Regions from separate parts of the Clostridium swellfunianum genome, predicted to be linked through region 2. Evidence: riboswitches for the same ligand, from Rfam matches in the RefSeq annotation. Region 2 holds a riboswitch; each other region holds the start of a gene.

Region 1 (10,400 bases), 220 kb from region 2:
TTAGCTTTCTTGCAACGCTTCTTGCTAATTCCGTATCTGCATCTAGGGTTATAACGTATTTTATATTTTGAAGCTTTGCTATACTTCCGCTTATAACATTATAGCTTGTGGATGTATCTCCTCTTAGAAGAGCATTAAATTCCATAAGCTTGCCGCGTTTTCTTTCCCATCCAAGCCAAACTTCTTCCTTTTCGTTATACTGTCTGTATCTATTTAGAAAATAAAAAATATCTTCTCCGTTATGAGAATACTTTTTATTCAGAGTTTCAATATCATTTAGTGCTGCTTCAACTATGATATCGTCATCTTCTTCCCTTTCGAAAAAACTGTCTTTAAAATCCCCTAAAAGCGCAAAATATAGATTTTTTTCTTGGTTTGCAAGATAATAAACTTCCATATCACTTATTAGTTGATGTACTCTGTCTTCACTATTTAGAAGGGTCGGAATAACAACTATAGCACTGTTTTCTTCAGGTATTCCTTCCTTTAGTTCAAGTTTAGGAACAAACCTAGGAGAAGTTAACCTGTTAATACTCCAGTTTAAAACTGAAACAACTATCTCACTGCAGGGTATTAAAAGTGCTAGTGCAGCAATTACATATTTCCATATTGGTTCGCTTCTGCCGTAGCTTACTATTCCTATTGCCAAGGAGCATATTAGAAGTGTGCCAAACAATATACTTCCGATATAGAAACTGACTTTATGTCTTCCTATGAGCTCCTTTATTCTTCTAAGCCCTTTGTAATGATAATTAAGGGAACCAATCAGTCTTCTTACACCCTCATCTAGAAGATAATAACCAACATGTTTTTCATAATCTATACTATCTCCAGCAGCTTCTGCGCACTCTACAGCTTTTTTTGCAACCACTGCTTCAGCTAGGTTTACCTGCTCAGCAATTTTCTCAACCTTGTGTCTGTAATTATCTCGTGACTCAAAATCCATAGCCTTATATACATCAGCAGGATCCTCCCTCAAAATTCTTTCAACAAAGCTTAGCTTCTCGAAAGTATTTCTCCAATTAAGTGCACCAATCTCCCTTATGCTTGTTATGGAATTTCCTATGGATATCTGAAATCCTGCCTGCTTTTGATGTTCCATATTTATCATTTTTTCAGCTGTAGTCTGCTGAAATTCAAGTTTTTCATCAATCCATTTATATACTTCAAGATTATCTATTCCGTTGTCTCTTAATATCTTTAAAAATCTTTCTGTAAAATGTGAGCTTAATACATCACCATTACCAGCCAAAGTTACTAACTCTTCTTCAAGTTTGTTTTCTGTATAAGCGTTTATTATTCTCTCAGCTAATATATCTCCTTTCTTTTTTTCTTCCTGAGCGTAAATTATTCTTTCAGCTATTTTGCTTATGTTTTGAATTAATGCAATTCTAATCATTATAGGCATAGCCCAAAGCTCACCCATAGTAAGCATAGTGTTTTTCTGATAAGCATTTAAGAAAGTTTCTATTGTGGTTTCATCAACTCTTCCATCTGTATGAGAAACAAGCTCTACTGCTAAATGATAGGCTCTAGGATATCCCTTCAATATACCTTTTTTAATTACAGGCAGCCCTCTATAATAAGAGTTTGGCATGTTATACTTTATATCCTTATATTCTCTTTCTATTAAATATAAATTATCAAGCATCCATTCAGCTGCAGGCACTACTTCTCTTTTATACTTTGCTTCCTTATCTATGTACTCATAGGTCCTTAATATCTTACTATAACTTATGTCCAGGCTCTGCATTAATCTTCTTCGGCAATTGCTTTTTCTTGCAACTGTAGAATAATATTGAGAAATCTGAGCAGCATGCTTTTCCAGCTCTTCTTTATTAACGCTAATTGTAGGAACATCCTCCATTAAGTTATGTTCCTCATCATTTTTATTTCTTAGAAGTGTATAAGCTGCCAGTAATGCTATAAGCGCTATTACTATATAAAAATAGAACATTCCCTCCACTCCTTTAAAGCTTCAATTTTGATAACATGATTTAGTATGCCCGAAGAAGTGGTAAAATATGAACAATAAAACAGCAGCCTGAACGCTGCTGTTTAACTAAAGTATATACTTGTATATGATTAGTCCAATTATAAAAATCCATATGGCTAATATTATAAAGCCTGCAATCCAGTTCTTGGGTTTGTCATCTCTAGCAGCATTTTCTGCTTCAATTCTGCATTCCTCAAGCACATTTTTAGGTATTAATTTTATTACCATATATATTCCCAGAGGAATCAATAACAAATCATCTAAATATCCAAGTACAGGAATGAAGTCAGGTATTAAATCCACAGGGCTTAAAGCATATCCAATAACAATAGCCGCTAAAGTCTTTGTATACCAGGGTACTCCAGGCTTTTTGTATGCTATAGATAATACCCTTAATTCTCTCTTAAGCAGTTTTGTTTTGTGTTTTAAAAAATCTATAATCTTCATATTTATACCTTAGGAATTAAAAAGGATGTTACATACATTTCGCTATCAGACCTTAATGCATGCATAGTTCCTGCAGGAACTATAAAAGCTTTGCCTGCCTCAAGTTTTTCTTCTCCATCAGCAAGCACCCCAAAGCCTTCTCCCTTTACGCAATAGAACACTTCATCATGTTTTGGATGCTGGTGAAGCGGCACTTTCTTATCTGATGGTATGTGGTAAACATTAGTTGCTATTGATGATTTTATATTCTCTAAGTCCATTGTTATTTCCTCCTAAATTGCTTTTGTAAGTACACATTTTTTAAGTGCAAACTATAAATATTATAACTTTACAGCTATTAAATTTTAAGCCTTGATTTTATTTTTGTACATGTTAATTTCTCTTGCAGTAAGAAGAAATTTATCATTTACTATCTGTCTTTCTTCTTCTGTCAACTTATCATTGAGCCGTCCACTTATGAAAGCTAACTCACACTCAAGCCTGCTTATAGTATCCTTAATAGTATTATAGTCCTCACTTAAAGCTTCAGCCTTTCTATCATTTTCAATCTTATTTAAGTATTCCTCATATCCACCTAAATAAGTAGTAAGCTTATAGTTGTTAAGCTGCAAAACTTTATTAGACAATCTATTTACAAAGTATCTATCATGAGAAACAAAAAGCATACTTCCCTGAAATTCTTCTAAAATTTCCTCAACCTTCTCTTTTGACACAATATCCATATAATTAGTTGGTTCATCTAATATCAATAAATTTGCAGAAGATAGTATAAGCTTTGCAAAGGCTACTCTGCATTTTTCTCCCATGCTTAAATTCTTAACTTCTTTAAAAACATCATCTCCTTTAAATAAAAGGCACGCAAGCAGAAGCCTTGCTTCCTTTTGAGTTGCTCCGCTTTCAAGCAAATTATCCAGGATACACTTGTCGTAATTTAAATTTTCAAGCTCCTGAGCAAAGTATCCTATCTTAACAGAAGGATTTACAGTTATGATGCCATCGAAATTCTTATCCAATCCATTCAGCATTTTAATGATAGTAGTTTTCCCTGCACCATTATTACCTAATAGAGCAATTTTATCGCCTCTCATAATGCTAAAAGAGGCTTTAGTTAGAATAGTTCTATCACCATAGCTTTTATACAAATTATTACCTTGTACTAGATACCGTGAAAGTTTAGTATTAACAATGCCTTTATTTAGCAATTCAAAGCAAGCCGCTACCTCTTCTTTTGGTTTCTCTACTTTGTTATCCTCAAGCCTCTCAAGCTGCTTTTCCTTTGCCCTCATAACGCTAACATGCTTTTTAGCTTTGCTTCTTGCAAAATCATTCTGACCAGCAGCCTTATGTGCTTTGTCAAACCAATCTTTTCTATCATTTATTACCTCATTAAGGTGTTTTATATCTCTTTGCTGCTTTTCATATTCCTTAAGTTGATTTCTAATCTCTGATTTCTTCTGTAGCTTATAGCTTGTATAGTTTCCCTCATATTGTCTTAGTTCTTTAGACGAAAGTTCCCAAATCTTATTGGTAGTTTTATCTAAAAAATATCTATCATGTGAAATTATAAGTACTGTCTTTCTTAAGTTTTTAATAATGCCCTCAAGCCAGCTTACACTTTCCATATCAAGATGGTTAGTTGGTTCATCTAAAATCAGCACATCATAGTCTTTATTCAACGTTTCACTTAATAGCTGTTTAGTTTTCTCTCCACCGCTTAAATTTGAGAAGTCCTTACCTTCCAAAGCTTCATTCATATAATGAATCTTTAAATTACTGGGACTATATTTGATACTTCCTTCCTCATATTGTTCCAGCCCAGCTAAAAGCTTAGCCAAGGTAGTCTTGCCAATCCCATTTACTCCTATAAGTCCAATTTTTTCATTATTATTTATTCTTCCACTGATACTACTAAATACAATCTTACCTTCATAATCCTTATATAAATTTTCAAAAATAACGTTCATACAATCATCTCCTTTTAAGATTAAATAGAGATGACAGCCAAAAAATAGTAAAGCTGTACCCGTATTGCAGGATACAGCTACAAGCCATATTAAAATTTTGCCTGTGGGAAATAAACCTGTACGTGTTTTTTAACTATCATCTCTTAAAAATGCGCATAGAAATCCCTGCACAATTCTAAGGACTAACTATTTAATTAGTTATTAGTTAAAAAACTCTTAATCATTTCACACCTCATAGTTTATTAATAGTTAAAGTCTAACTTCACCTTCATACTAACATAAACTCCCATATACTTCAATATATATAGTTATTTTTTCTCCTGAGGTATTTAGAGTATCGGAAGTGTGTTTCCTCCAAAAGGCATTAAGGTTATTCTGGGTTTTGAAGAACTTATTGAATATGCTTGCTTCAGAGCTTCTTCAAGTGAAGCTGCTGGAATAAATCCAAGCTCTTCCACCACTTTTTTATCTAGTGCAGATATTAGAAATACCTTTCTAAATTTAGCCAGGTAAGCAGTCTTATAGGCTGCATAACCAGGTACAGTAAAGTTCTTCTTAAGTGCTCTTTCCATGTCTTCTAGACTTTTATATTGAAACCACTCTAAAAATTCTTGCGCTCCAAGACCTTCTATACATTCAGAAGCAATTATCACAGAACTGTTTTCCTTGCTTCCATATATGCAGTTATCCATAGTCTTAACAGTTTGATATAAATTTATATCTTTAGGATAGCCCCCTGCTGATGCAATCATTATATCAGACTGTTCTTCTATTTTTATTCCATAGAGCTCCCTTATGGTGCTGCAGCCCCTTAGCCAAGCCTTTTCAAAATCTCCTGCAACAAACTCTATGAAATTTCCTTCTGCATCAAGTACAGCATTGAAAAGAAAATCCGGATTTACTCTTCTACAGATTTCATTTATATCCTCTCTCATTGGATTGCCTTTAATTTTATTTGAGGCAGCAGCAGGATTTAATCCTGTGCTTTCTCCCTCATAAAAAGTCAGCCGATGATTATGCTGTATTGTTTCAAGTCCCGCCACTCCTGGAACCATGCTTTTTGCCCCGCCCCCGAAACCAGCAAACAAGTGAAAAACAATTCCCCCTGTTAAAATCACTCTATCTGCCTCAAGCACTTTTCTATTAATATAAATTGGAGTTCCAAAGCTTGATTTCCCAAAATAGGAAAGACTATCATCATTAAAGCAGTCATGGTCATATACCTTGACTCTTCTGTAGACTTCACTACCTACTATAAGCTCTTTTTCATAATCAGTTGATGGTCTATGTGTTCCTAATGCAACAAGAACTGAAATATCCTTATCTCTAATACCTATAGAATTAAGGTAATTTACAATATACACTAAAAATTCAGAAGTTTTTATCCACAATCTTGTTATATCACTTACAACTATTAACACCTTATCCCCTTGCTTCACAATTTCCTTTACCGGAGATGTACCTATAGGCTCTTTAAGTGCTTTTTTTACTTCTGAAGCTATATCCACCATTTTAGCTGCCTCCTTTGGAAGCAGCGTGTTTACTATATACTCATCACTAATATTTATTTTTAGCTTTTCTTTGCCATACTTTATTTCGTAAGCTGCCATGGCACTTCCCCCTATCTCTTTTAAAAAGCTGTTATTACAGAACCTTTAAAGGTTTCATCAATAAACTTTTTAATTTCTTGGGATTGATATGCTTCTACAAGCTTTTTAATTCTTTCATCATCCTTATTATCAGGTCTTGCAACTATTATATTTACCCATGGCGAGTCCTTAGGCTCTATAAAAATAGAATCTTTAACTGGATTTAGTTTTGCTTCCATAGCAAAATTGGTATTTATAGCTGCAGCTGCGACTTCTGAAAGCGAGCGAGGTACCATTGCAGCTTCAAGCTCTATAAATTTAATTTTCTTAGGATTTTCAGCTATATCCTGAAGCGTGGCTTTTACGCCAACACCTTCTTTTAGCTTGATTACCTTAGCGGCTTCTAAAAGTATTAATGCCCTTGCTTCATTAGTTGGGTCATTAGGAATTGATACCTTATCTCCCTGCTTAAGCTCATCTAAGCTTTTTATCTTTTGAGAATATGCTCCCATTGGGAAATTCACAGCACTAGCAACTTTAACCAAATTCATCTTTTGGTCTTCATTAAATTTTATTAAATATGGCTCATGCTGATATATATTGACATCTATTTGCTTTTCGAAAAGCTGTTTGTTTGGTTGAACATAATCATTGAATACAACCAACTCTACATTTAAACCTTTTGCTTTAGCGACTTCCTTAACTTTTTCCGCCACTTGCTCATGAGGTCCTGCTGTAACCCCAACTTTTAATGGCGCATCTAATTTTACGCTGTTACCTACACTTGCTGTTTTCTTTGCCCCACAGCCTGTTAATAATACTGCACCTAATACTACTGATAATAAAATTGATACTGCCTTTTTCATTTTTATGCCCCCTTAATATTACTTTTTGCACGTATAGCCTATTACTCTTTACGCATTTCTTATTAAACTTAATTTCACAAATTAAAAATTCACATTATTAAACTCTTAGGACATAATTATGCCTCTTGAAGCTTTTTCTCTAAGGCTTTTTAGTCTTTCTAAAGCAGCTAATAAGGTTTCAGTCTTCTTTGCGAAATGAAATCTAATTAGATGATTTACCTCTTCTTTAAAGAAACTTGAACCTGGAACCGCTGCCACCCCAACTTCCTTTGCCAGCCATTCGCAGAACTCGTTATCCGTAAGGCTAGTGTCCTGAATAAACTCTGATATATCTACCATAATGTAGTAAGCACCTTGAGGAACTGTATATTTTAGTCCAGCTTCATCAAGCCCTTTTATAAACAAATCTCTTTTTTCAGTATAAAGCTCTCTTAGGCTTTCATAGTATTCTTCTGGTAAATTGAAGCCTGAGATTGCTGCTGCCTGAAGCGGAGCTGCTGCACCAACCGTTAAAAAATCATGTACCTTCTTTGCATTATTAATAATGTGTTCTGGTGCTATAATATAGCCCAATCTCCATCCTGTTATGGAATAAGTTTTTGATAATGAACTACAGCTTATTGTTCTTTCAAACATGCCCGGCAAAGCTGCAAAATAAACATGCTCATAAGGCTTCATCACAATATGTTCGTAGACTTCATCAGTTATTACAAAGGCATCATACTCTATTGCAAGATTTGCAATAAACTCAAGCTCTTCTCTTGTAAACACCTTGCCAGTTGGATTTGAAGGATTGCAAAGAATTAATGCTTTGGGCTTTTGCTCGAAAGCTCTTATAAGCTCTTCTCTATTGAAATTGAATTCTGGTGGATACAATGGAACATATATTGGCTCTGCCCCACAAAGAATTGTATCAGCCACATAATTTTCATAAAATGGAGAAAATACAATAACCTTTTCTCCTGGCTCACAAACACTCATCATAGCCGCCATCATTGCTTCTGTACTTCCACAGGTCACTACAATTTCTTTATTAGGATCTATATCTAATCCCATGAATTTTGATTGTTTTTTCGCCAGTACTTCTCTAAGCCCTTGAGATCCCCACGTAATTTCATACTGATGCGGACCTTCATCTGCTGCTTTTTTTAAAGCTTCCACCAATTCTTTTGGTGGATCAAAATCCGGAAAACCTTGAGACAGATTTATTGCCCCATATTCATTTGCGACTCTTGTCATCTTTCTTATGACTGATTCTGTGAATCCATCTAATCTGCTGCTAACTTGCGGCATTTATTAGTCCTCCTTTCTTTTCGTAAAAACCTTGTTGTAAAATAAAAGCTCCTTATCTTTAGAATCGATAAGGAGCACAGGTAAAAAAATAAACCCGTGGAAGGGTTATTATTAACTACTGCCTTCCCTCATCTCTCAGAATAAATCTGCTGGATTTAGCACCGTACATTAAGTATGTGGTTGCTGAAGCTTCATCGGGCCAGTCCCTAGGCTTCTCTAGATAAGGATTATTATTTAATTTTCTTTTTCGTAATTCGCATTACTTGCATTTGATTATATATGCAATTTTTAACATTGTCAACATCATTTTGTAAAACTATCTAAAAATATTTTTTACTTAGTTTATATTGACATATTTGGATATTAGCTTTAATATATTAAATAAATAAAATATATTTCTTATCCAGAGAGGTGGAGGGAACGGCCCTTTGAAGCCTCGGCAGCGGGTTCTAGCGTAGAATACTGTGCCAATTCCAGCAAGCAAAAGCTTGACAGATAAGATAGATTAAGTTTAACAATGTTTAACCTCTTCTTATCTTAAGGAGAGGTTTTATTTTTTATAAAGTATATTCTGCAGGAGGATAAACTATGACTTTCAATTTAGAGGAAATAAAAAATATTATTTTAAATACTATAGATAATCTATCAGAGAAATTTATTTGTATAAGTCACCAAATTCATGAGAAGCCTGAAGTGGGAAATGAAGAACATTTTTCTTCAAAGCTCCTTTCTGATACTTTAGAAGCTGAAGAATTTCAAGTTCAAAGAGGTATCCCTGGACACGAAACCGCATTTATAGCTAGAAAGAAATCAGAAAAGCCAGGTGCTGTAATCGCCTATTTAGCAGAATACGATGCTCTTCCAGGCTTAGGTCACGCTTGTGGACATAACATAATTGGAACCGCAAGCATTGCTGCAGCTATTGCTTTGTCAAAGGTTTTAGACCAAATTGGTGGGGAGATAGTAGTTTTAGGCACTCCCGCTGAGGAAGGTGGTCAAAGCGGAAGTGCTAAAGCTACTTTTGTAAGAGAAAACTTGCTTTCTGGAATAGATGCCTGCATGATGATTCATCCAAATTCAAAAACAACTATTACAGGAAGCACATTAGCCGTAGATCCATTAGATTTTGAATACATAGGAAAGCCAGCTCATGCAGCTGCATGTCCTGAGGAAGGCATAAATGCATTAGATGCTGTTATTTTGCTCTTTAACGGAATTAATGCTTTAAGACAGCATGTGACAAGTGATGTTAGAATTCATGGAATAATAACTCATGGCGGAGATGCCCCAAATATTGTTCCTGAGTATGCAAAGGCTAGATTTTTTATAAGGGCATCAAGTAGAGAAGCCTTAAACAAAGTTACAACCCGAGTAAAAGCTATAGCTGAAGGCGCTGCATTAGCAACAGGTTCAAAACTTAATATTATTGCATATCAAAATCCTGTAGATGATTTCTTGATAATAAAGTCCTTCGATCAAGTTTTTAAAGATAATTTAGAGTCTCTTGGTGTGAAAGTTATAGATAAAGATGTAATTGGGTTAGGTTCCACAGATGCAGGCAATATTAGCCAAGTTGTGCCAACTATTCACCCTTATATAAGCATAGGTTCTGATAATCTATCACCTCACACTATTGAGTTCAAAGAGGCAGCTAAATCTAAAGCTGGTGATGAAGCCTTGCTTATCAGTTCAAAAGTACTTGCACTCACCGGCTTAACCCTATTAACTGACAAGAAAAGATTACAAGTTATCGCACAAGAATTTACTAATTCAAAACAAATGCTTTGATTCTTCTACATAATTTCTTCATAGCATTTTGACGTAATAAACGAACACCAAGTATAAACATCAGTATAATTAAAAAAGTACTTTTATAAAATAGAATAACCGCACCTTGCATCAATTGGAATATTAAGGATGTTATGATAAAATAAATTTTAAAAGGGGCATGTTTTATGAGTAAAAAAATATTGAGAAGTTTAGCAATTAGTTTAACAACACTGTTACTCTTACTAACTGGATGTTCAGATAAACCAATTGTTGTTGAAACACAGGCTAAGTATAAAAGCTATGACTATAATGAATTAAAAAATTATGCACACACAATAGCTTTGATAACTACTACCGATAAATTAACCCCAAAAAATAGCTATATAAAATATAATCTAGATAACACTATTTCTGATTATTATTCTTTAAGAAATATAAAGGTTGATAAATTTTTTAAAAATGAAAATACCTTACC
Region 2 (10,400 bases):
AAACTGTATCAGGTGTAGATGCATTCGGACCTGGCTATATAGATAGAGAAAATGAAGTTGTTGTTGGACTTCAAACAGATGCTCCTTTAAAGAGAATAACAAATCCATGGGGCGGAATCAGAATGGCTGAAAGTGCTCTTGAATCCTATGGCTATAAGATAAGCGAAAGAATGGATGATATATTCAGTAACTACAGAAAGACTCATAACCAAGGTGTTTTCGATGCTTATACAGAAGAAATAAGAGCAGCTAGAAAAACTGGAGTATTAACTGGACTTCCAGATGCTTATGGTAGAGGAAGAATAATAGGTGACTACAGAAGGATAGTGCTTTACGGTGTAGACAGATTAATAGCTGAAAAGAAGAAAGATCTTAAGAATACTAAAGGAATAATGGTTGAAGAAACTATTAGACTTAGAGAAGAATTAAACGAGCAAATAAGAGCTCTTGCTAAAATAAAGAATATGGCAGCTTCTTATGGCTTTGATATATCACAGCCAGCTACTAACGCTGTTGAAGCAGCTCAATGGTTATACTTTGGTTATCTTGCAGCTGTTAAAGAAAACAATGGTGCTGCAATGTCATTAGGAAGAACAAGCACATTCTTAGATATATTCATTGAGAGAGATTTAGAAGCAGGTTTAATAACTGAAGAGCAAGCTCAAGAAATAATTGATCAATTCATAATCAAGCTAAGACTTGTAAGACATTTAAGAACTCCAGAGTACAATGATTTATTTGCTGGAGACCCAACTTGGGTAACTGAATCAATAGGTGGTGTTGGTGTAGACGGAAGACCTCTTGTTACTAAGAGCTCTTATAGATACCTGCACACATTAATTAATCTTGGAACAGCTCCAGAACCAAATATGACAGTTCTTTGGTCACAGCAATTACCAGAAAACTTCAAGAAGTTCTGCGCTGAAATGTCAATATTAACTGACTCAATTCAATATGAAAATGATGACGTTATGAGACCAACTTACGGAGACGACTATGCTATAGCTTGCTGTGTATCTGCAATGCAGGTTGGAAAGCAAATGCAGTTCTTCGGAGCAAGATGTAACCTAGCTAAGGGATTACTACTTGCTATCAACGGTGGTGTTGATGAAAAGCAAGGAATAAAAGTTGTTCCTGGAATTGACCCAATAATGGATGAAGTTCTTGATTATGAAAAAGTTAAAGCTAACTATGTAAAAGTTATGGAATACTTAAGTGAGCTTTATGTAAATACAATGAATATAATCCACTACATGCACGACAAGTATGCTTATGAAGCAGCGCAATTAGCTTTACATGATACTAATGTTGGAAGACTTATGGCCTTTGGAGTAGCTGGTTTATCTGTTGCTACAGACTCATTAAGTGCTATTAAGTATGCTAAGGTTAAGCCTATAAGAGAAAATGGAATAACTGTAGACTTTGAAGTAGAAGGAGATTTCCCTAAATACGGAAACGATGATGATAGAGTTGACAGCATAGCAATAGAGTTAGTTAACTTCTTCTCAAACGAACTTAAGAAGACTCCAACTTACAGAGGTGCAAAGCATACATTATCTATACTAACTATAACTTCAAACGTTGTTTATGGTAAGAAGACAGGTTCAACACCAGACGGAAGAAAGGCTGGAGAGCCATTTGCACCTGGAGCTAACCCAATGCATGGAAGAGACTTAGAAGGTGCACTTGCATCACTTAACTCAGTTGCTAAGGTTCCATATTCAAGCTGCGAAGACGGGGTATCCAATACATTCTCAATACTTCCAGATGCACTAGGAAAAGATCATGAATCAAGAATAAACAACCTTGCATCAATAATGGACGGATACTTTGGTCAAGATGCTCACCACTTAAATGTAAATGTATTAAACAGAGAAACATTAATGGATGCTATGGAACACCCAGAGAAGTATCCAACATTAACAATAAGAGTTTCAGGATATGCAGTTAACTTCAACAGATTAACAAAATCACAACAAAAAGAAGTTATAAGCAGAACATTCCACGAAAAAATGTAATCAAATAGGCTCTCCATGCCTATGGCAGGGCTTAATTCTGAGACTTAAATAGGCACTTGCTTTGAGCTGAGCAACAGACTATTGTAGGCTGCTTCTGGCAGGGCTCAACTCTAAAGCTTAAGGTGGTACTCGTTTATACGATTACCACCTTAAATTAACAGTGGTTTTAATATAGTTAATAAATTCTGAAGGAGGGGATTTAAATGCTAAAAGGCAGAATACACTCAATTGAAAGTATGGGGCTAGTAGATGGACCGGGAGTTAGAACGGTTGTGTTTTTTCAGGGATGCAAGCTGAGATGCGCTTATTGTCATAATCCAGATACTTGGGCTATGGATGGAGGAAATGAAATGACTCCAGAGGAGCTTTTAAGAAAGATTATGCGATTTAGACCATACTTTGAACGCTCAGGCGGTGGTGTTACCTTTTCAGGAGGAGATCCTCTTCTTCAGCCTGAATTTCTGCTGGAAATGCTTAAACTTTGTAAGGAAAAGGGAATACACACTGCGTTAGATACAGCTGGATATGGCTTTGGAGAATATTCTGAAATACTAAAGTATGTAGATTTGGTACTTTTAGATATAAAGCATGTAGATGATTTTGGATACAAAAACCTTACAGGCAGAAGTAAGCATGGTCTAGATCAGTTTCTTGAAGAATTAGATAAATCTAATACAAAGGTTTGGATTAGACATGTGGTTGTACCAGGAATAACAGATTCTGCAGAGCATATTGAAAAGCTTAAGGGCATTATAAAAGAAATTAAAAATGTTGATAAAGTTGAACTTCTTCCTTATCATACAATGGGAGTTTCCAAATATGAGCAACTTGGCATTCCATACAGATTAGAAAATTTAGAACCTATGGACAAAAAATATACTAAGGACTTAGAAAAGCAACTAAACGATTTCATTAAATATGCTTAACAATTGCAAAATATGAAAATAAAAATTGCAAAAATCTATTGACATATACACCAAATGTTAATATAATTAAATCAATGCAGGAACACAGTATTACTGCATTTAACTAAAGTAATTTAATATTGATGATATACTTATCTAGAGAGGTGGAGGGACTGGCCCTATGAAGCCCGGCAACCGGCATTGTTATTATAACAATGCAATGGTGCCAATTCCTGCAGTGTTTTATAAACACTGGGAGATGAGGAAACACGGAATGCTTATAGAGCCCCGAGGTTTTCTCGGGGCTTATTTTTATATTTTTAATTAGAATAGTTATTAATATCAATTGATAGTATTTGGATTCTTAAATAAGTATGTAAGGGGGAAATGAATGATTCATATAAGTAAAGTTTCAAAAAGCTTTGGAAATACAGAGGTGCTTCGTGAAGTAAGCTTAGAAGTAGAGCAAGGGGAAATCTTTGGAATAGTTGGACATAGCGGAGCAGGAAAGTCAACATTGCTTAGGTGTCTTAATGGTCTTGAGGGCTACGATAGTGGAAGTATAATTGTTATGGATAAAGAGGTTAGGAGCCTTAAAACTAAATCATTAAGAGAATTTAGAAAAGAACTGGGAATGATATTTCAAAGTTTTAATCTATTAAACAGAGTAAATGTGTATGAAAATGTCGCTCTACCAATGCAGCTATGGAGAGTTCCTAAAGAAGAAATAAAGGAGAGAGTACACAGCCTCTTAAAGCTGGTAGGTTTGGAGGAAAAGACGAAAAGTTATCCTAGGGAGCTGAGCGGAGGACAAAAACAAAGAGTTGCAATAGCAAGGGCTCTTGCTCTTCAGCCTAAAATACTTTTATGTGATGAAGCTACTTCAGCTTTAGACCCTAAGACTACAAAATCAATACTTCAGCTTTTAAGAGAAATAAACCAAAAGCTTAATATAACAATAGTTATAGTTACACACCAAATGGAGGTTATAAAAGAGGTGTGCAGCAGAGTAGCTTTAATGGAAGACGGTGAAGTTAAAGCTATTGGTGTGGTTGAAGATTTATTCCTTGAACCTCCACATGAATTGAGGGACCTTATGGGCGAGGAAGAGCTTTTGCCTCGTGAAGGCTCAAATATAAAAATATTCTTTCCAAAAGATCAAAGTCAAAGGACTATAATAACCTCAATGGCTAGAGATCTTGATATAGATTTTTCAATAGTTTGGGGTAAGCTTGAAAGGTTTAGAGAGGATGTTTTGGGAAGCTTAGTCATAAATGTAGAGGAAAGATATGAAAAACAAATATTCGAATTCTTAAGAAAGCAGGAAGTAAGCTGGGAGGTAATAAAAGATGCCGTTAAATAAATTATTATTAGATATACTTTTGCCCGGGTTATGGGACACATTGTACATGGTACTGCTATCAACTCTTTATGCGGTAATTATTGGTTTTATTCCTGCTATTGCTTTGGTAATAACAGATGCTAAAGGTTTGAAGCCTAATAAAGCAGTAAATAGCATTTTGAATTTTTTTATAAATCTTTTAAGATCCTTCCCATTTATAATATTGATGATAGCAATATTTCCACTAACAAAGCTTATTGCGGGAACTACCATTGGAAGGGAAGCAGCTATAGTGCCTCTTACAATTGGGGCAGCTCCTTTTGCAGCTAGAGTTATTGAATCAGCTCTTAAAGAAGTTGATCCAGGAATTATTGAAGCAGCAAAATCCTTTGGTGCAAGTACTTGGCAGATAATAATTAAAGTTATGATAAAAGAGGCTCTTCCATCTATAATCCTTGGAATAACACTTACAGTTATAAGTGTTATTGGCTATTCAGCAATGGCTGGTACCATAGGTGCAGGAGGTCTTGGGGACATAGCTGTCAGGTATGGGTATCAAAGGTTTAAGACAGATATAATGATTTACACTGTTATTATACTTATTATTGTGGTTCAGATACTTCAAGGCTTAGGTAATCTAGCTTATAAAAAGCTAAGCAAATAAATTTTAAAATATTATATTTTTAAAGAGGGGGTTTTTAAAAATGAAAAAAACATTAAGTATTTTATTAGCTGTAGCATTAACAGCAGGACTTGCAGGCTGCGGAGCAAAACAAACATCTCCGGCGTCAGGCACACCAACAAGCACAGGTTCATCCGAAAAAAAGATAATTAAGGTCGGAGCAAGCCCGGTACCGCATAAAGAAATATTAGAGGTTGTTAAGCCGTTACTTGAAAAGAAAGGCTATAAACTTGAAATAACAGAGTTTACTGATTATGTTCAGCCAAATCTTGCAGTAAATGACGGTCAATTAGATGCAAATTTCTTTCAACACGTGCCTTATCTTCAGAATATGGTTAAGGAAAAAAATCTTTCATTAGATTATACTGTTAAAGTTCACCTAGAACCAATGGGAGTTTATTCTAAGAAGGTTAAGGCAATAACTGAATTAAAAGACGGAGCTTCCATAGCAGTACCAAATGATCCAACTAATGAAGCAAGAGCTTTAAGAGTTCTTGAAAATGCCGGTCTTATAAAACTCAAGAGCGGAGATTTAGTAACAGCTATAGATATTACTGAGAATCCTAAGAACTTAAAATTTAAAGAACTTGAAGCAGCACAGCTTCCAAGAACTCTAGATGATGTTGATGCAGCTGTTATTAACGGGAATTATGCATTGGAAGCTAAATTAAATCCATCTAAGGATGCACTTGCAATTGAAGCAAAAGATTCTCCATTTGCAAATATTTTAGCTGTAAAAAAGTCTGATAAGGATAAGGATTATATCAAAGCACTTTCAGAGGCGCTAACTTCACCAGAGGTTAAACAGTTCCTTCAAAATAAGTATACAGACGGCAGCGTAATACCAGCATTTTAAAAAAATGAAGAATGTGAGATTCTTACTCTCCATTCTTCATTTTTTATTCTTACTTTCATTACAAATGAAAGATTTGGTTATACTTAATATATATCTTACAAAATATTGATAGCATAATTACCGTATTTATAATATTATATTATTAAACATGGTATTGGAGGCAGGAATGAGCAAAAATATAGGAGCTTTTTTTGATATTGATGGTACTCTTTACAGAGAAGGACTTATTGCTGAGATATTCAAAAAATTGGTTAAATATGAGATAATAGACCCTGAAAGATGGTATAATGATGTAAGGCTTGAGTATCAGAAATGGGATAAGAGACAAGGGAACTATGATAATTATCTATTAAGAATGGCAGACATATATGTTGAAGCAATAAAAGGATTGCATAGGTCTCAGGTGGAGTTTATTGCTAGAAATGTAGTTAATCAGAAAGGTGACAGAGTTTATACTTTTACAAGAGACAGGATAAAGTGGCATAAACAACAGGGGCATGTACTTATAACTATTTCAGGCAGCCCTATAGAACTTGTTAGAGAAATGGCTCAAAAGCACGGATTTGATGACTATAAGGGTGCTGTTTACATGCTTGATAAGAATGAGCTTTACACGGGCGAGGTTGTCCCTATGTGGGACAGCAAGAGCAAGAAAGTAGCTATACATCATTTTGCAGATAAATATAATATAGACCTAAGTAAGAGTTATGCTTATGGAGATACTGCGGGAGATTTTACAATGTTTCAGCTGGTAGGTGCGCCAGTGCTTGTAAATCCAACAAGAGAGCTTATTAAAAAAGTACAGGAGAGCAAGGAAACTAGAGAAAAATCCTTAATTGTTGTTGAAAGAAAAGATATGGTATACAAATTGACCCCAGATTTGATTCAGATTGATTAGGAAAGAGTGGTTTTGTGATAGCTAGAGAAAATGAAATATATATTGGAGAGGTTGATAATAGTTTTGCCTTAGATATCGAAAATAGAAAAGATTTATATAAGAATGCTCTATTCTTTGATTTGGAGCATTATGTCTATAAAAAGCCTATATGTGTTGGAGTATTTGGTTGCTGCTATTATGATGAAAAGGATAAAATATTAAGAGTTACTCAATATATGATTGAAAATAAAGATGATGCTTACGATATATTGGTGTTGGCTAAGGACTATTTTGATCAAATGCTTAAGCTTGGAAAGAAATATATCGTTACTTTTTCAGGGAATAATGATTATACTATTATTAACTATTTGTTCAATAAGTATAAGATGGATTTTAATGTAGAAGAAATTTTTAAGGGTATAGATTTGCAGAAAGAATATGAAAAAGTCAGAAAAACATCTATAGGACTTAAGGCACTTGAGAAAGAATTTGGTATATCTAGAGACAGCGAGCTTATAAGCGGCGCAAATCTTGCAAAGACCTTCCATAAAATTATGCAGGATGAGGATTATGTAAACAGAATGCCTGAAGAAAAGAAAGAAAAAATACTTCTTTATAATGATCAGGATGTGGTAAGCCTATTTCATATGTTTGTAAATTGGAATAGTTTTATTAGAGCTGTGGAGGAAAAAGAAGAAACGGAAAAAAAAGATGCTGTGGAGTAAGAACTTCACAGCATCTTTTTTTTTGCCCATTTTTAAAAGTGTAATATATTTAATCTTCCTTAATATAAATTAACAAGAGTAGAAATAGCTAGAGCGGTTTGACTGTTACATAAAGGGGGGCATTATGTGAGATATATTGGAAAAGAGTTTAATAGGGTAGACGGAAAAATTAAGGCTGATGGAACACATAAATATCCATCTGACTACAACGAGGAGAGTACTCTTATACTTGGTGTAAGGAGAGCTGAAATTCCTCATGCAAATATACTTAGTATTGATTTGGAGAGGGCATTGAAAGTGCCAGGTGTTGTAGCGATTTACACTGCAAAGGATATACCAGGAAGAAATAGATACGGAATTGTGCATAAGGATCAGGAAATTTTAGTAGAAAGGAAGGTCAGATGCATTGGAGACCCTATTTGTCTGGTAGTTGCAGAAAATAAGTGGGCTGTAGAAGAAGCTATACGAGAAATAAAAATAGAATATGAGATACTTGACATAATAACAGATCCTTTTAAAGGATTGAGTGAAGGAGCAGAAAAGGTTCATGAGGGTGGAAATCTGCTTCATCACATAGAAGTGTCAAAGGGAGATATAGAAAAGGCTTTTAAAGAAGCAGATATAATTATAGAAAACAAGTATAGTGTGCCATTTCAGGATCATATGCCCCTTGAAACAGAAGCAGGGTTCGGGAAAATAGACGAAGATGGAAAGCTTGCTATATGGGCAGGCACACAGACTATTTACAGAGATATTTCGGAAATCTCCTATGCTTTCGGAATTGCGCAGGAAGATATAAGGGTTTCGGCGCCTTTTTTTGGAGGAGGTTTTGGAAGAAAGGATGGTATAACGATTCAGCTATTGATAGCTTTGGCGGTAATAAAGCTCAAAAGACCTGTAAAAATTTTTCTTGAAAGATCTGAGTCTATAAATTCAAGTTATCATAGACATGCTGCTTATATGCATTATAAGACTGCCGCTAAAAGAGACGGAACAATAATTGGCTGCGAAGCCAAGCTTTACTTTGATAAAGGAGCTTATGCAAGTCTTGGGGCGGAGGTTCTGAATCTTGCGGTAGAGCATTTTGCGGGTCCTTATAGAGTTGACAATACTCACGTAGAGGGTTTCGCAGTTTATACGAACAATCCAATTGGAGGAGCATTTAGAGGCTTTGGAGTGCCTCAAGTAAATTTTGCTTTTGAATCACAAATGGATATACTGTCAGAAAAATGTAATATAGAGCCTCTTGAATTTAGAAAACTGAATGTTATTAAGCAATGGGATACTTCATGTATTGGGCATACCTTTATATACAGTACAGGGCTTAAGGAATGCTTGGAAGCTTTAGAAAGAACGGAACTATATAAAAATAGAGAGCAGTATCTAGAAAATGTTAAGCCTAATAAAAAAAGAGGACTTGGAATAGCATGCTCTTATCAAGGAGGAGGTCTAGGAGTAAACATACCAGACTTTGCTCAAGCCAAACTAGAGCTTTGCGGCAACGGAAGCCTCATTGTTTATGGAGGAATTTCGGACATGGGGCAGGGAAACACAACCGCTTATGTTCAAATTATTGCAGAACATTTCGATATGGATAGGTCTAAAATTAAGTACACCACACCAGATTCAAAGTTCACATTAGATTCAGGACCAGCCTCTGCTTCACGAACTACCTATATATATGGAAAAGCGTTAGATGGTGCAGCAAAGATAATGAAAGATAGGATGCTTAGTGCTGCGGCTATGTTATTACAAGAAAATAAGGAAAACTTAAGTTTTAAGGAAGGTAAAATAAAAGGAAGAAAAGGCAATATAAGTTTTGACGTTGTGTGCAAAGCGATTTCAAAGGAGGATAGAATTGCAGTATGCTATGCAGATAATCCAGTGGCGAAAGATAAGCACGAGATAGGTCACGGACTGCCTCATATAATTTATTCGCATGCAGCTCATATGGCATTAGTTGAAGTTGATTTGCTAACAGGTGAAGTTAGTGTGGTTAAATATATAACTGCTACTGAATGCGGAAAGGTTATTAATCTGCAATCTCTTAAGGGACAGATACATGGAGGAGCGGCACAAGGGATAGGTTATGCTCTTTATGAAGGATTAAAGCTTAAAGACTCAAGGGTATTAAATAATAAAATGTCAACTTATATTATTCCAAGCATAATGGATGTGCCTGATATTGAAACTTTGCATGTTGAGACTTATGAGACTACAGGTGTTTTCGGCATGAAGGGAGTTGGAGAGATAAGCATAGATGCACCTGCACCAACTATTTCAAATGCTGTTTATAATGCTGTTGGATACAGGTGTTTCAGTTTACCAGTAAGTGCAGAAAAAATACTGCTTAGAGACAGCCACACTTGGTAAGAATGGAGGAGGTTTAATGAATTATATTGGCAAAGAGTACGACAGGGTAGATGGACTTGAAAAGATTAAAGGTTCAGCAATATATGTAGACGATTACAAATTTCCTAACATGCTTTATGTGTCTGTAGTAAGAAGTTCTATACCTTCTGGAAGGATATCTTCAATTGATACAAGCAAAGCGTTTATTGAAGGTGTGGTTGGAATATATAAGGCTGAGGATTTTGAAGGTGACAACAGCTACGGATTTCCAATTTGCGATAATCAAATTCTTTCAAAGGGTGAGGTTAAATATATAGGTGATGCTGTATGTATAGTTTGCGCCAAAAATAAAGAAACAGCTGATAAAGCTGCAAAGCTAATTAGAGTTGAGTATGAAGCTTTAAAGCCTAAATTTAATATAGAAGACTCAGAAGATATGTTTAACAAGCTTGTACTTAAGAAAAATGTTGAGCAAGTCTCAATGAATTTAGAAGATGTTGTAGTTGAATTAGAACTTAGTACAAAGCATCAGGAACATATGTATATAGAGCCAGAAGGTGCTGTGGCTTGTTACGAGGACAATGTGCTTAATATATATTCACCCATGCAAACTCCATTAACTGCTAGAAATATTGTTGCCAAG
Region 3 (10,400 bases), 890 kb from region 2:
TTTTACTAGTTTTTTACAACATTTAAGGGCATAAGCTTTTAAGCCCATGCCCTTATATTTTTAAAATTCAGGTTCAATCAAACCATAATTACCGTCTTTTCTCTTATATACTACATTTACGTCTCCACTTTTATCATTAGAGTATACAAAGAAATCATGTCCTAAAAGATCCATTTGAAGTACAGCCTCTTCTGCAGACATTGGTTTTACTGCAAACCTCTTTGTTTTAACTATTTGTGGTTCTCTTTCTTCGTCATCAGCAAATTGATATGCTGGTATGCTGTTATATTTTAGTGGAACATTAACGTGGTAGTTTCTCTCAAGTCTTTGTTTATGTTTAACCATCTGTCTTTCAAGCTTATCACTTACTATATCTATTGCTGCATACATATCAGTATTTGCTTCCTCACTTCTAAGTAAAACACTATGGAATCTTATAGTTACTTCTATTATTTGCCTTGCCTTTTGAACACTTAATGTAACAAAGGCTTCTTGTTCATTTTCAAAGAATTTATCCAATCTTGAAAGCTTTTTTTCTACTGCATTTCTTAAACCCTCTGTAACCTCAATATTTTTTCCTAATATATTACACTTCATACAACACAGCCCCTCTCTACCTATATTAGGTATTAATATACTGGTTTTATAGCTTACTTTAGTAAACTACAATTTATGCTTTTCTTTGGTTTAATTTATTAATTTAATTTTATAACTATTTTGGACAAATAACAACAGCAAAATTTCAAATTCACAAAATATTAAACAAATTTTCATAATTATTATTTAACATCTTTTATTTGAAGAGACGTCTTTAAGGAGCTTTACTTTTTTTATATTCCCTATAATTATATGTACTTTTGAAATTTATATCCCTGACAGCTATTAACAGAAGCTTTTTCAAAAAATTTAAAAAGCTTAAGTTAAAATTAATTCAACTTAAGCTTTTTAAAAATTAAGTTAGCTGACCTGGTCTTTGACCCCACACTCGCCTGCTGGAGCTTTTGCTACCCGGACTTAACCTCTCACTACTAACCCTCTCGCTTTTCACGGCAGGACTTAAATCTAAGCCGCACCATGCTCATTAAAACTTTGTTTAACTTACGTGGATCGTTTTGCCTGCGACTGGCATCGACTTTCAACCACAGACCTAACTTAATATATTTTTATTATAGCTTACTTTTTGCAACAGTCAAGACTGTAACTTTATCAGCTCCGCATTTTAATAATTCCATGCAGCAGCAAAATGCCGTAGCACCAGTAGTTACAACATCATCAACAAGTAAAATTTTCTTATTTTTTATTAAATCTTTATCTATCGATTTAAAACATTTGCTTACATTTTCCCATCTGTTTGATGCATCTAATCCAATTTGATCTTTTGTACTTTTTATTTTTTTTATAAGTTTCTTTGCTGGCTTATGCACTGCATTTGCTAAAGAAACAGCCAAGAACTTCCCTTGATTAAATCCCCGTTTAGTTAAAGCACTTCTGGTCATAGGCACATAAGTTATTAAGTCATAATCTATAACATTATTTTTTAAAAGCCTAATTAAAAGCTCTACCATAGCTTCACCGCTTGCAAAGTCACTCTTATACTTTAGTCTTCGTACAAGTTCCAAAATTGCACCAGAGTAATAAGTCGCGCTGTAACACTCGATTTCTTTACACTCATGTTTTATGCTAAAACTTTTATTATAAAATTCTATTTTTTTATAGCAGTCTTTGCAGATTAATTCTTCAAAAAAATTATCGGCACTACATAAAACACAGTCTTCTTTTTCACTGTAAACTACGCTCAATAAGCTTTCTTTCAAAAACTTAATAATCCCATTTCCCATGCTTCTTTATTGAAGTATCTGATTATATTTCTTGCTTTATCCATATCATAGCTTTCGGTGTTAGCCAAAAATATAACCTCTGAAGCTCTAAGCTTATCACTTCTTCCTGCCTTTCCGCAAAAATAAATTAAACTTTTGTAATCAAAAGCTAAATCATCTGCTTTATAAACTACAACATCTGTATCTTCAAGACTAACAAATCTGTCCTTGTAATCATTTGTTACTAGAATTGTCCTTTTAATTTTAGCAAAGTTATAAAGTACTTTATCATCACTCTCACCATTAACATAATACATAATACTTCTGCTTAAGCTGCTTCTAAAATTGCAAAGATATGAAAAGACATTTTGTACTGCTTCGCTGCTTGGAACATAAATGACGACCTTTCTATCATTCTCTACAGAGAAGTTTAAATAATCATAAACCATATAAGGAATTTCTCTTCTTAAATCAAGCCTAGTTAGTACATAACGCGGCTCACCTAAAGGTCTTCTATTTTCCCTTATCGGAAGAACTATATCTCTTTGATTTTTAAAGACACTTTCTACTGCAAATGCTATCATTTTTCCTTTATCATTAGTACATTTTGTTAATAAGTCCATTATTTCAAAGTTATTATATCTCGGAAAGCTGCTAATATCATCGTAAATAACCAAATCATAGGTTTCCTTAATTCTAACTGCATTCCTATAATTGCTTACAGTAAGAGTTGAGTTTACAGGAGCTACACCATTTCTAACATAGCTATACTCTCTAAAAGAAGAGTGTTTCTTTATCAGGCTTAAAATTTCAATATTATTATCTACTTCCTCTGTGATATATAAAGTCTTCTTGCCAGTTTCAGCAAAATGAATTATTATCTTTAAAAACATCGATGGTAAACTATATGGGGCTGCAATAACATTTAATGCTTTCTCTTTGCCATAGCTCCAACTCACAATGCTTTCACTTACTTTATCTTTATAACTTACAAAGCTTGATGTTTTGTATGTTATCATATCCTCATTCCCCAATTCACTAAATTTCTTTGTTGGTGTTTAACTCATCATTATTAAAAGCATCATTATTTATTATATCCGATATTCTCCATCTTAGTGCTGAATATCTTTCAAAGCTTCTGTTATTGCTTATCATAAACTGAACTGCCTTTATAGAACCAACAATTACTACCATTTGCTTAGCTCTAGTAATACCTGTATATAAAAGGTTCTTATTCATTAAAAGAGGTGGTCCCATGAAAGCTGGCATAATAACTACAGGGAACTCGCTTCCCTGGCTTTTATGAATTGTAACAGCGTAAGCTAGGTCCAGCTCATCTAAAAAGTTATTTTCATATATAACTCTTCTTTCTTCGTCAAACACTACAATTACAACACCATTTTCCTCATCTACTCTCTCAATATAACCCACGTCTCCATTGAATACACCTACACCTTCATCTTCACCTTCTCCAAATACTCTAGTCCACTTAATGGTATAGTTGTTCTTAATCTGCATAACCTTGTCGCCTACTCTAAAAGTAATCTCTTTATACTCTTTTTCAGCCTTTTCTGGGTGCCTTGGATTCAAAACATCCTGAAGCTTTTTATTTAGATTGAAAACGCCAAGATTCCCCTTTCTCATAGGTGAAAGAACTTGAATATGCTGCGCTTTATTCCATTTAGAATTAAATTTCGGGAGCCTTTTATCTATAAGGTCAACAACAGTATTCAGTATTTCATTAGTATCCTCACTTCTTATAAAGTAAAAATCCTTATTCTTTTCATTCAAAAGGGGCATTTCGCTATTATTTATCTTGTGCGCATTTACTATTATCATGCTTTCTTTAGACTGTCTAAATATATGTTTAAGCCTGACAACCTTAACACATTTACTTTCGATAATATCCCTAAGTACATTTCCTGGGCCGACAGATGGAAGCTGATCTACATCTCCAACTATAATGATTCTAGTTCCCATAGAAATTGCTTTAAGGAGGCTGTTCATAAGCATAATATCAATCATAGACGCTTCATCTACAATTACGACATCACATTCTAATGGTGAGGATTCATCCTTTATAAACTCTTCTTCTGATTCATCCTCGCTAAAGCCGAGTTCTAAAAGCCTATGTATGGTTTTAGCTTCTCTGCCAGTAGCTTCACTCATTCTCTTAGCAGCTCTTCCAGTAGGTGCGGCCATAAAAACTCGCATTCCAGCCTTTTCAAAAATACCGGTTATACAATTTATTATAGTAGTTTTTCCTGTTCCAGGACCGCCTGTTATTACCTCAATTCCATTTTCCACTGCTCCCACAATAGCTTCTATTTGAGATTCTGCAAATTGAATATTGTTCTCTCTTTCAAACTGCTTCACCTCAAAGCTTACATCTGTATTTATAGGCTGATATTCACTATAAGCTAAAGTAATTATTTTTTTTGTAACACTAAGCTCGCAATAATAAAAAGGCATTGTAAGCACGCACTTTTGTTTATCAATTACATCTACCTTAAGCTTTCCTTCTAGCGCGTTACTATAGATAACTCTTTCCATATCCTCGTTAGCTACTCCAAGAATACTTCTTCCTTCCTTAAGCAACTGTTCCATTGGCATATAAGTATTACCTAATGCACAAAACTCATTAATAATATAATTTATGCCACTACTAATTCTAAAGTGAGAGTTAGGTTCTACACCCAGACTTCTAGCTATCTTATCCGCAGTTTTAAACCCAATTCCTGATATTTGTTCAGTTAAAACATATGGATTTTCTTTAACAACCTCTATAGAAATTTCCCCAAATTTTTTATATATTTTAACGCATTGATTTGGAGTAACCCCGTAAGTCTGCAGAAAAATCATTATATTTTTCACTTCTTTTTGAGTGGAATAAGAATCTCTTATAACATCAATTTTTTTCTCCCCTATTCCTTCTATTTCCTGTAGTCTATTTATATCATTATCCAAAATTTCTAACGTCTTATTACCAAACTTCTCTACAATCTTTCTTGCTGTAACCGGTCCTATACCTGAAATTACACCTGAAGCTAGATACTTTTCAATACCTTCTATTGTATTTGGCACTATTTCTTGACAACTCTCAACCTTAAATTGTTTGCCAAACTGAGGGTGAACGACCCATTGTCCTAAAAGTTTTAAATTTTGCCCTTCACTTAAGAAAGGTATGACTCCTACAATTGTAGTTCTTTCATTATTACCAGCTATATGTGCTATAGCGTATCCGTTTTCTTCGTTTTGAAATACTATATCTTCAACTACGCCCTGTATCTCTGGCATATAATCTCTCCTATACTTTAGTTATAAATGTAATTATAACAATAGAATACTCCTTTGCAAGTAAATTCTCAAGTTTTATAAACATATAAGCCTTGGTATTTGCTGTATTCTCTATTTAAATATGACATAAACTATGTTATATTGTTAATTATAAACAGATTGTAATTTATGATATATACGGAGGTAAGCTTTATGATTATAAAGAATTGTAAGATTATTTTTCTCGATAAAATTGAGAATGGTTCTGTCTTAATTAGAAATGGTAAGATAGAAAAAATAAATCCAGAAGAAAATAATGACGAGGAAGTAATAGATGCACAAGGAAGTTACCTATCCCCCGGTTTTATCGATGTTCACATACATGGTGCTGGCGGCTTCGATACAATGGATGGCACTGTAGAGGCAATAAACGCAATTTCCAAAATAATAGCTGGCTACGGAACAACCTCATTTCTTCCAACAACAATGACTTGTGCCCTAGATGATATAAAAAAATCAGTAGAAGCTGCTGCAATATGCATGAGGGAAGGAACTGATGGCGCTAACGTATTGGGCGTTCACCTTGAAGGACCATATATAAGTCCTAATATGATAGGTGCACAGAATCCTAATTATGTAGAAACACCTGCTATTGATACTTTTAAATATATTGTTGGTCATAATATATCAGCTATTAAAAGCATAACACTTGCTCCTGAAGTTGAAGGTGCTAAAGAACTGATCCAATATGTTACTGGTCTTGGAATAGTGGCTTCAATGGGACACACTAAAGCATCCTATAAAGAAGCTATTGACGGAATAAAATGGGGAATTGGCCACTCAACCCATCTATACAATGCTATGACTCCACTTAATCACAGAGAACCAGGGGTTGTAGGAGCTATTTTTGATACAGACATAACAACTGAAACTATATCGGATGGAATTCACATAAGTTATCCTTCTTTAAGAATTGCCTATAAACAGAAAGGCTTTGATAAAGTTCTTCTTGTTACAGACGCAATGATGGCTTGTGGAATGCCTGAAGGCAAATACTCACTAGGTGGTCAAGACGTTTTTGTTAAAGATGGAGCTGCAAGACTAAAAGAAGGAAACCTTGCAGGATCAATACTAACATTAGACAAAGCTATAAGAAATATTTACAAGAATAATAGCTATGCTCTTTATGACATTGTAAAGATGGCTACTTATAACGGTGCAAAGCACTGTGGTGTATCTGATAAAAAGGGTCTTATTAAGGAAGGCTACGATGCTGATTTAGTATTGTTCGATGAAGATATAAATATACAAAAAGTTATTATATCAGGAAAATTCTCAAAAGTGTAAGCTATATTTAAAACAACTAGTTATCCAGAAAAGATATATCTAGATAACTAGTTGTTTTTATTTACGTTGAAGATATGAACTTAATCCTTTTTCAAATATATATGAAATAGTCGGCACTCCTATCAATACTATTAAAATGGCTGTTCCTGCGCCGGGATTACCACTGTAGGCTCTAGACATTGTGTTTACAAAATTTATAAAAGTATATACCGACAGCAAAGCTGTTCCAATTATTATTGCTGCTGATATCATCAGTAATCTCGAAAAACAAATTCTTATAAAATGGAAGACTTTTATCATTTTTTTGCTATATGAATAAAACATATCATCACCTCTTTTAGTTCGTATAAGCTATAAATATTGCTATTATAATTTTCAACAGATATATAGTAAAATATTCATTTTTTAAGCTTATCTGTAATAACGCCCTCAATTAAACAGTTATTCCTATAAAGAATATAAGACTGCTGATTCTATCAGCAGTCTTATACCTATTATAAATACTTCTTAATTTCTTCTACCTTGTCAAGTCTTTCCCATGGAAGATCAATATCAGTTCTTCCAAAATGGCCATAGGCAGCTGTTTGTTTGTAGATTGGCTTTCTTAAATCCAAGTCTCTTATTATAGCAGCTGGTCTTAAGTCAAACACCTTGTTAATTATATCTATGATCTTTTCATCTGAAACTTTATTAGTTCCAAAAGTTATAACTTCAATTGATACTGGTTTTGCAACTCCTATAGCATAAGCAAGCTCAATTTCAAGCTTATCGGCTACACCCGCTGCAACTAAATTTTTAGCAACCCATCTTGCAGCATAAGCAGCTGATCTGTCTACCTTTGTTGGATCTTTTCCGGAGAAAGCTCCACCTCCATGTCTTCCATATCCACCATAAGTATCAACAATTATTTTTCTACCAGTAAGACCTGAGTCTCCTTGTGGACCACCAATAACAAATCTTCCTGTTGGATTTATATAGTATCTGGTCTTATCATCAAGAAGATTAGATGGAACTATCTTTCTAATTACGTTCTCAATTAAGTCTCTCTCTATTTCCTCACGAGTAACGTCTGGATTGTGTTGAGTCGAAATAACTATTGTATCTATTCTAACTGGCTTATCATCTTCGTATTCTACTGTAACCTGAGTCTTTCCATCAGGTCTTAAATAAGAAAGTGTTCCATTTTTTCTAACTTCGGAAAGTCTTCTTGCAAGTCTGTGAGCCATTGCTATCGGAAGAGGCATAAATTCTTGAGTTTCATTTGTAGCAAACCCAAACATCATACCCTGGTCTCCTGCACCTATAGCCTCAATCTTGTCCATTTCGCCTTTCTTAGATTCTAGAGCTTCGTCAACTCCCATAGCTATGTCAGATGACTGCTCATCTATTGATGTAAGAACAGAACATGTATCACTGTCAAAACCATATTTTGCTCTAGTATAACCAATATCTTCGATAGTTTTTCTAACTACTTTAGGAATATCAACGTAGCAGTTTGTTGATATTTCCCCCATAACTAAAACCATACCAGTAGTTACAGCTGTTTCACACGCTACTCTGGCATTAGGATCTTGAGCAAGTATTGCATCTAGCACTGAGTCTGAAATCTGATCACAAATTTTATCTGGATGTCCTTCTGTAACTGATTCAGAAGTAAATAATCTTCTCATTCCAAAATCTCCCTTCTGTATGTATAAATTATTATTAACAAATTAATAAGCCTATACCTAAGCTGTCTTTTGCAAAATAAAACCTCTTCTACAAGAAGAGGCACGTATATAACGTATCACTTATCTTGCAAGCTTTATGCTGCGGAATTGGCACCTTAGTTATCTAACCGGTTGCCGGGCTTCACAGGGCCAAATCCCTCCACCTCTCTTGATAAGAGCAATTATTCTTATTAAATTCGAAAATATAATACCATAGCACAAAAAAACTGTCAATAAAATTTCTCTTTATATCTTCAATTTTCTACACAAAACTATAATTTGATAATACTTTCTAAAAATTATTACTTATTAAGTTTTATGCTTATGTCCTTTATTTTCTCAAATTCCTTATCGGATAGTCTATCTCTTAAAAGATTAACTGCATTCTTTGCATTGACATCGTTTATAAATTGAAGATATGTATTTATTTTTTCTTGATCTAAAGGTGACAATTTCTTAGATAGCGTACGTATTCGCTCCTTATCCTCAGCTGTAAGCTGGTATTGAGTCATAACCTTGAATACTGATACATCTTCATTATTTTTATTTTCGCTGTTGGACTTAGTTTCACTTTTACTCTTTGGTGCTTTAGCTATACTATTTAAATCTATAGGTGTTTGATCGTTTGCAGATTGTCGTATTTCTCTTTCTTCAAGGTATATTTTTTCAAGCTTGCTTTCCTTAGCTTTATCACTAACTTTCATAACAGTTAAAGGATAAAGCTTTCCTTCAGACTTCTTAACATTATTTTTATTTGTATTATTATTCACTGCAATTTCAGAGTTTTGCTTAACATCTTCATATATGACCTTGGGCTTTTTATTATTTTCTAATATTAATGCAATTTTACTATTTTTAGCACTATTTATAACTTGTCTTGCTTTTACTCTACCTATTTCAACCAAATCATATCCGCTTACATAAATCATAACAGAAACATAAATCAATGTGAAAACAATAATTATTATAGAACCTATTTTTTTACGCATGGAAATCCCTCCTATTAGGGTATTATTCCATTATTTATAAATTTTATTCAGTTTTTCTTATATTCCATGTACTTTCCACATATATATTATTAATAAGTTTATAACTGACGAATTAAACATAATAAGGAACTGAACAATTAATAATTGTTCAGAGCATAATAAGCAGGACAGGGAGGTTATTTCTTGAGCAAGATAAAAACACACTTTACAAATCCTTTAGCCTATTACGAAATTGCAAACTTTATAAAAGACTATATGGATGAGAATACAATTATAGTGTGCATTGGTACAGATAGATGTATTGGAGATTGCTTAGGTCCATTAGTTGGAACATTTTTAAAACAAAGTTTTTTCCCGTTTCCCGTGTTTGGAACAATATCAGAACCAATCCATGCCTTAAATATAGATAAAAGACTTAACGAGATTAAAAACGCTTATCCTAATGGAAATATCATCGGTATAGATGCTTGTCTAGGCGACAGTGACAGCATAGGTGAAATTCAAGCTAGAGATTATCCTATTCATCCCGGAAAGGGAGTTGGTAAATCCTTGCCTGATGTCGGCAAAGCTTCTCTTATTGGAATTGTAGACTCCAGCGAAAGCAGTGAATTATTTACCAATAGAAACATACGACTCGATTTAATTATGAAACTATCAAAAGTTATAACAGATGCAGTTATGCATGCTTATTACTTGTATAAGAGAGACAGCGAAAAAGTGCTTTAAAAAAGCTTAGGCTCTGCAGTACTGCAGAGCCTAAGCTTTTATCAGATTCAACTATCTGTCTATTAAAGCGACATCATAACCGTTACTTCTAAGGTCTATTTTGTCTATATAGTCAAGAACTAAGCCAGTTCCTAAGGCCACACAAGACACAGGATCCTCTGCCACTCTTACTGGCACTTTAGTAACTTCGGCTATTAGCTTGTCTAAGCCATTTAAAAGAGCGCCCCCACCAGTCATGATAATACCTTTATCAGCGATATCCGCTGCAAGTTCAGGTGGAGTTCTTTCCAATACTGAATGGGTACATTCAGCAATAGCATTTACAGTATCCTTTAAAGCTTCTCTCATTTCCTCTGAGGATACAATTATATTTTTGGGAAGACCTGATATTAGGTCTCTTCCTCTTATTTCCATAGTAACTTCTTTATCTCTCTTAAATGCTGAACCAATATTTATTTTTAAATCCTCGGAAGTTCTTTCACCAATCATTAATTTATGCTTTTTTCTAATGTATCTTATTATTGCTTCGTCAAACT

Evidence for each region. A riboswitch is a leader RNA that binds a small molecule or an ion and turns the genes downstream of it on or off. The one in region 2 is predicted to bind S-adenosylmethionine.
Region 1: another riboswitch for S-adenosylmethionine. It lies ahead of NBE98_RS20990 (pyridoxal phosphate-dependent aminotransferase); the one in region 2 lies ahead of NBE98_RS20015 (methionine ABC transporter ATP-binding protein).
Region 3: another riboswitch for S-adenosylmethionine. It lies ahead of metK (methionine adenosyltransferase); the one in region 2 lies ahead of NBE98_RS20015 (methionine ABC transporter ATP-binding protein).

The regions. Positions count from the first base shown of each region.
Region 1 is NZ_JAMOFV010000006.1:4,424,104-4,434,503, forward strand. It holds gene NBE98_RS20960 (glycoside hydrolase family 94 protein) at 1-1,957, opposite strand, end outside; gene NBE98_RS20965 (YkvA family protein) at 2,063-2,443, opposite strand; gene NBE98_RS20970 (cupin domain-containing protein) at 2,446-2,703, opposite strand; gene abc-f (ribosomal protection-like ABC-F family protein) at 2,788-4,407, opposite strand; gene larAH10 (NPN-dependent 2-hydroxyacid racemase, LarAH10 family) at 4,737-6,017, opposite strand; gene NBE98_RS20985 (MetQ/NlpA family ABC transporter substrate-binding protein) at 6,038-6,862, opposite strand; gene NBE98_RS20990 (pyridoxal phosphate-dependent aminotransferase) at 6,968-8,155, opposite strand; SAM riboswitch class I at 8,281-8,382, opposite strand; SAM riboswitch class I at 8,552-8,657, shown strand; gene NBE98_RS20995 (M20 family metallopeptidase) at 8,744-9,943, shown strand; gene NBE98_RS21000 (hypothetical protein) at 10,111-10,400, shown strand, end outside.
Region 2 is NZ_JAMOFV010000006.1:4,200,547-4,210,946, reverse strand. It holds gene pflB (formate C-acetyltransferase) at 1-2,018, shown strand, start outside; gene pflA (pyruvate formate-lyase-activating protein) at 2,222-2,944, shown strand; SAM riboswitch class I at 3,073-3,189, shown strand; gene NBE98_RS20015 (methionine ABC transporter ATP-binding protein) at 3,315-4,286, shown strand; gene NBE98_RS20010 (methionine ABC transporter permease) at 4,273-4,929, shown strand; gene NBE98_RS20005 (MetQ/NlpA family ABC transporter substrate-binding protein) at 4,970-5,803, shown strand; gene NBE98_RS20000 (HAD-IB family hydrolase) at 5,970-6,701, shown strand; gene NBE98_RS19995 (ribonuclease H-like domain-containing protein) at 6,716-7,405, shown strand; gene NBE98_RS19990 (xanthine dehydrogenase family protein molybdopterin-binding subunit) at 7,532-9,778, shown strand; gene NBE98_RS19985 (xanthine dehydrogenase family protein molybdopterin-binding subunit) at 9,795-10,400, shown strand, end outside.
Region 3 is NZ_JAMOFV010000006.1:3,309,175-3,319,574, reverse strand. It holds gene hpf (ribosome hibernation-promoting factor, HPF/YfiA family) at 61-597, opposite strand; gene NBE98_RS15630 (ComF family protein) at 1,167-1,814, opposite strand; gene NBE98_RS15625 (hypothetical protein) at 1,811-2,836, opposite strand; gene recD2 (SF1B family DNA helicase RecD2) at 2,856-5,114, opposite strand; gene nagA (N-acetylglucosamine-6-phosphate deacetylase) at 5,307-6,440, shown strand; gene NBE98_RS15610 (hypothetical protein) at 6,498-6,764, opposite strand; gene metK (methionine adenosyltransferase) at 6,935-8,110, opposite strand; SAM riboswitch class I at 8,228-8,328, opposite strand; gene NBE98_RS15600 (hypothetical protein) at 8,452-9,138, opposite strand; gene yyaC (spore protease YyaC) at 9,322-9,864, shown strand; gene NBE98_RS15590 (rod shape-determining protein) at 9,916-10,400, opposite strand, start outside.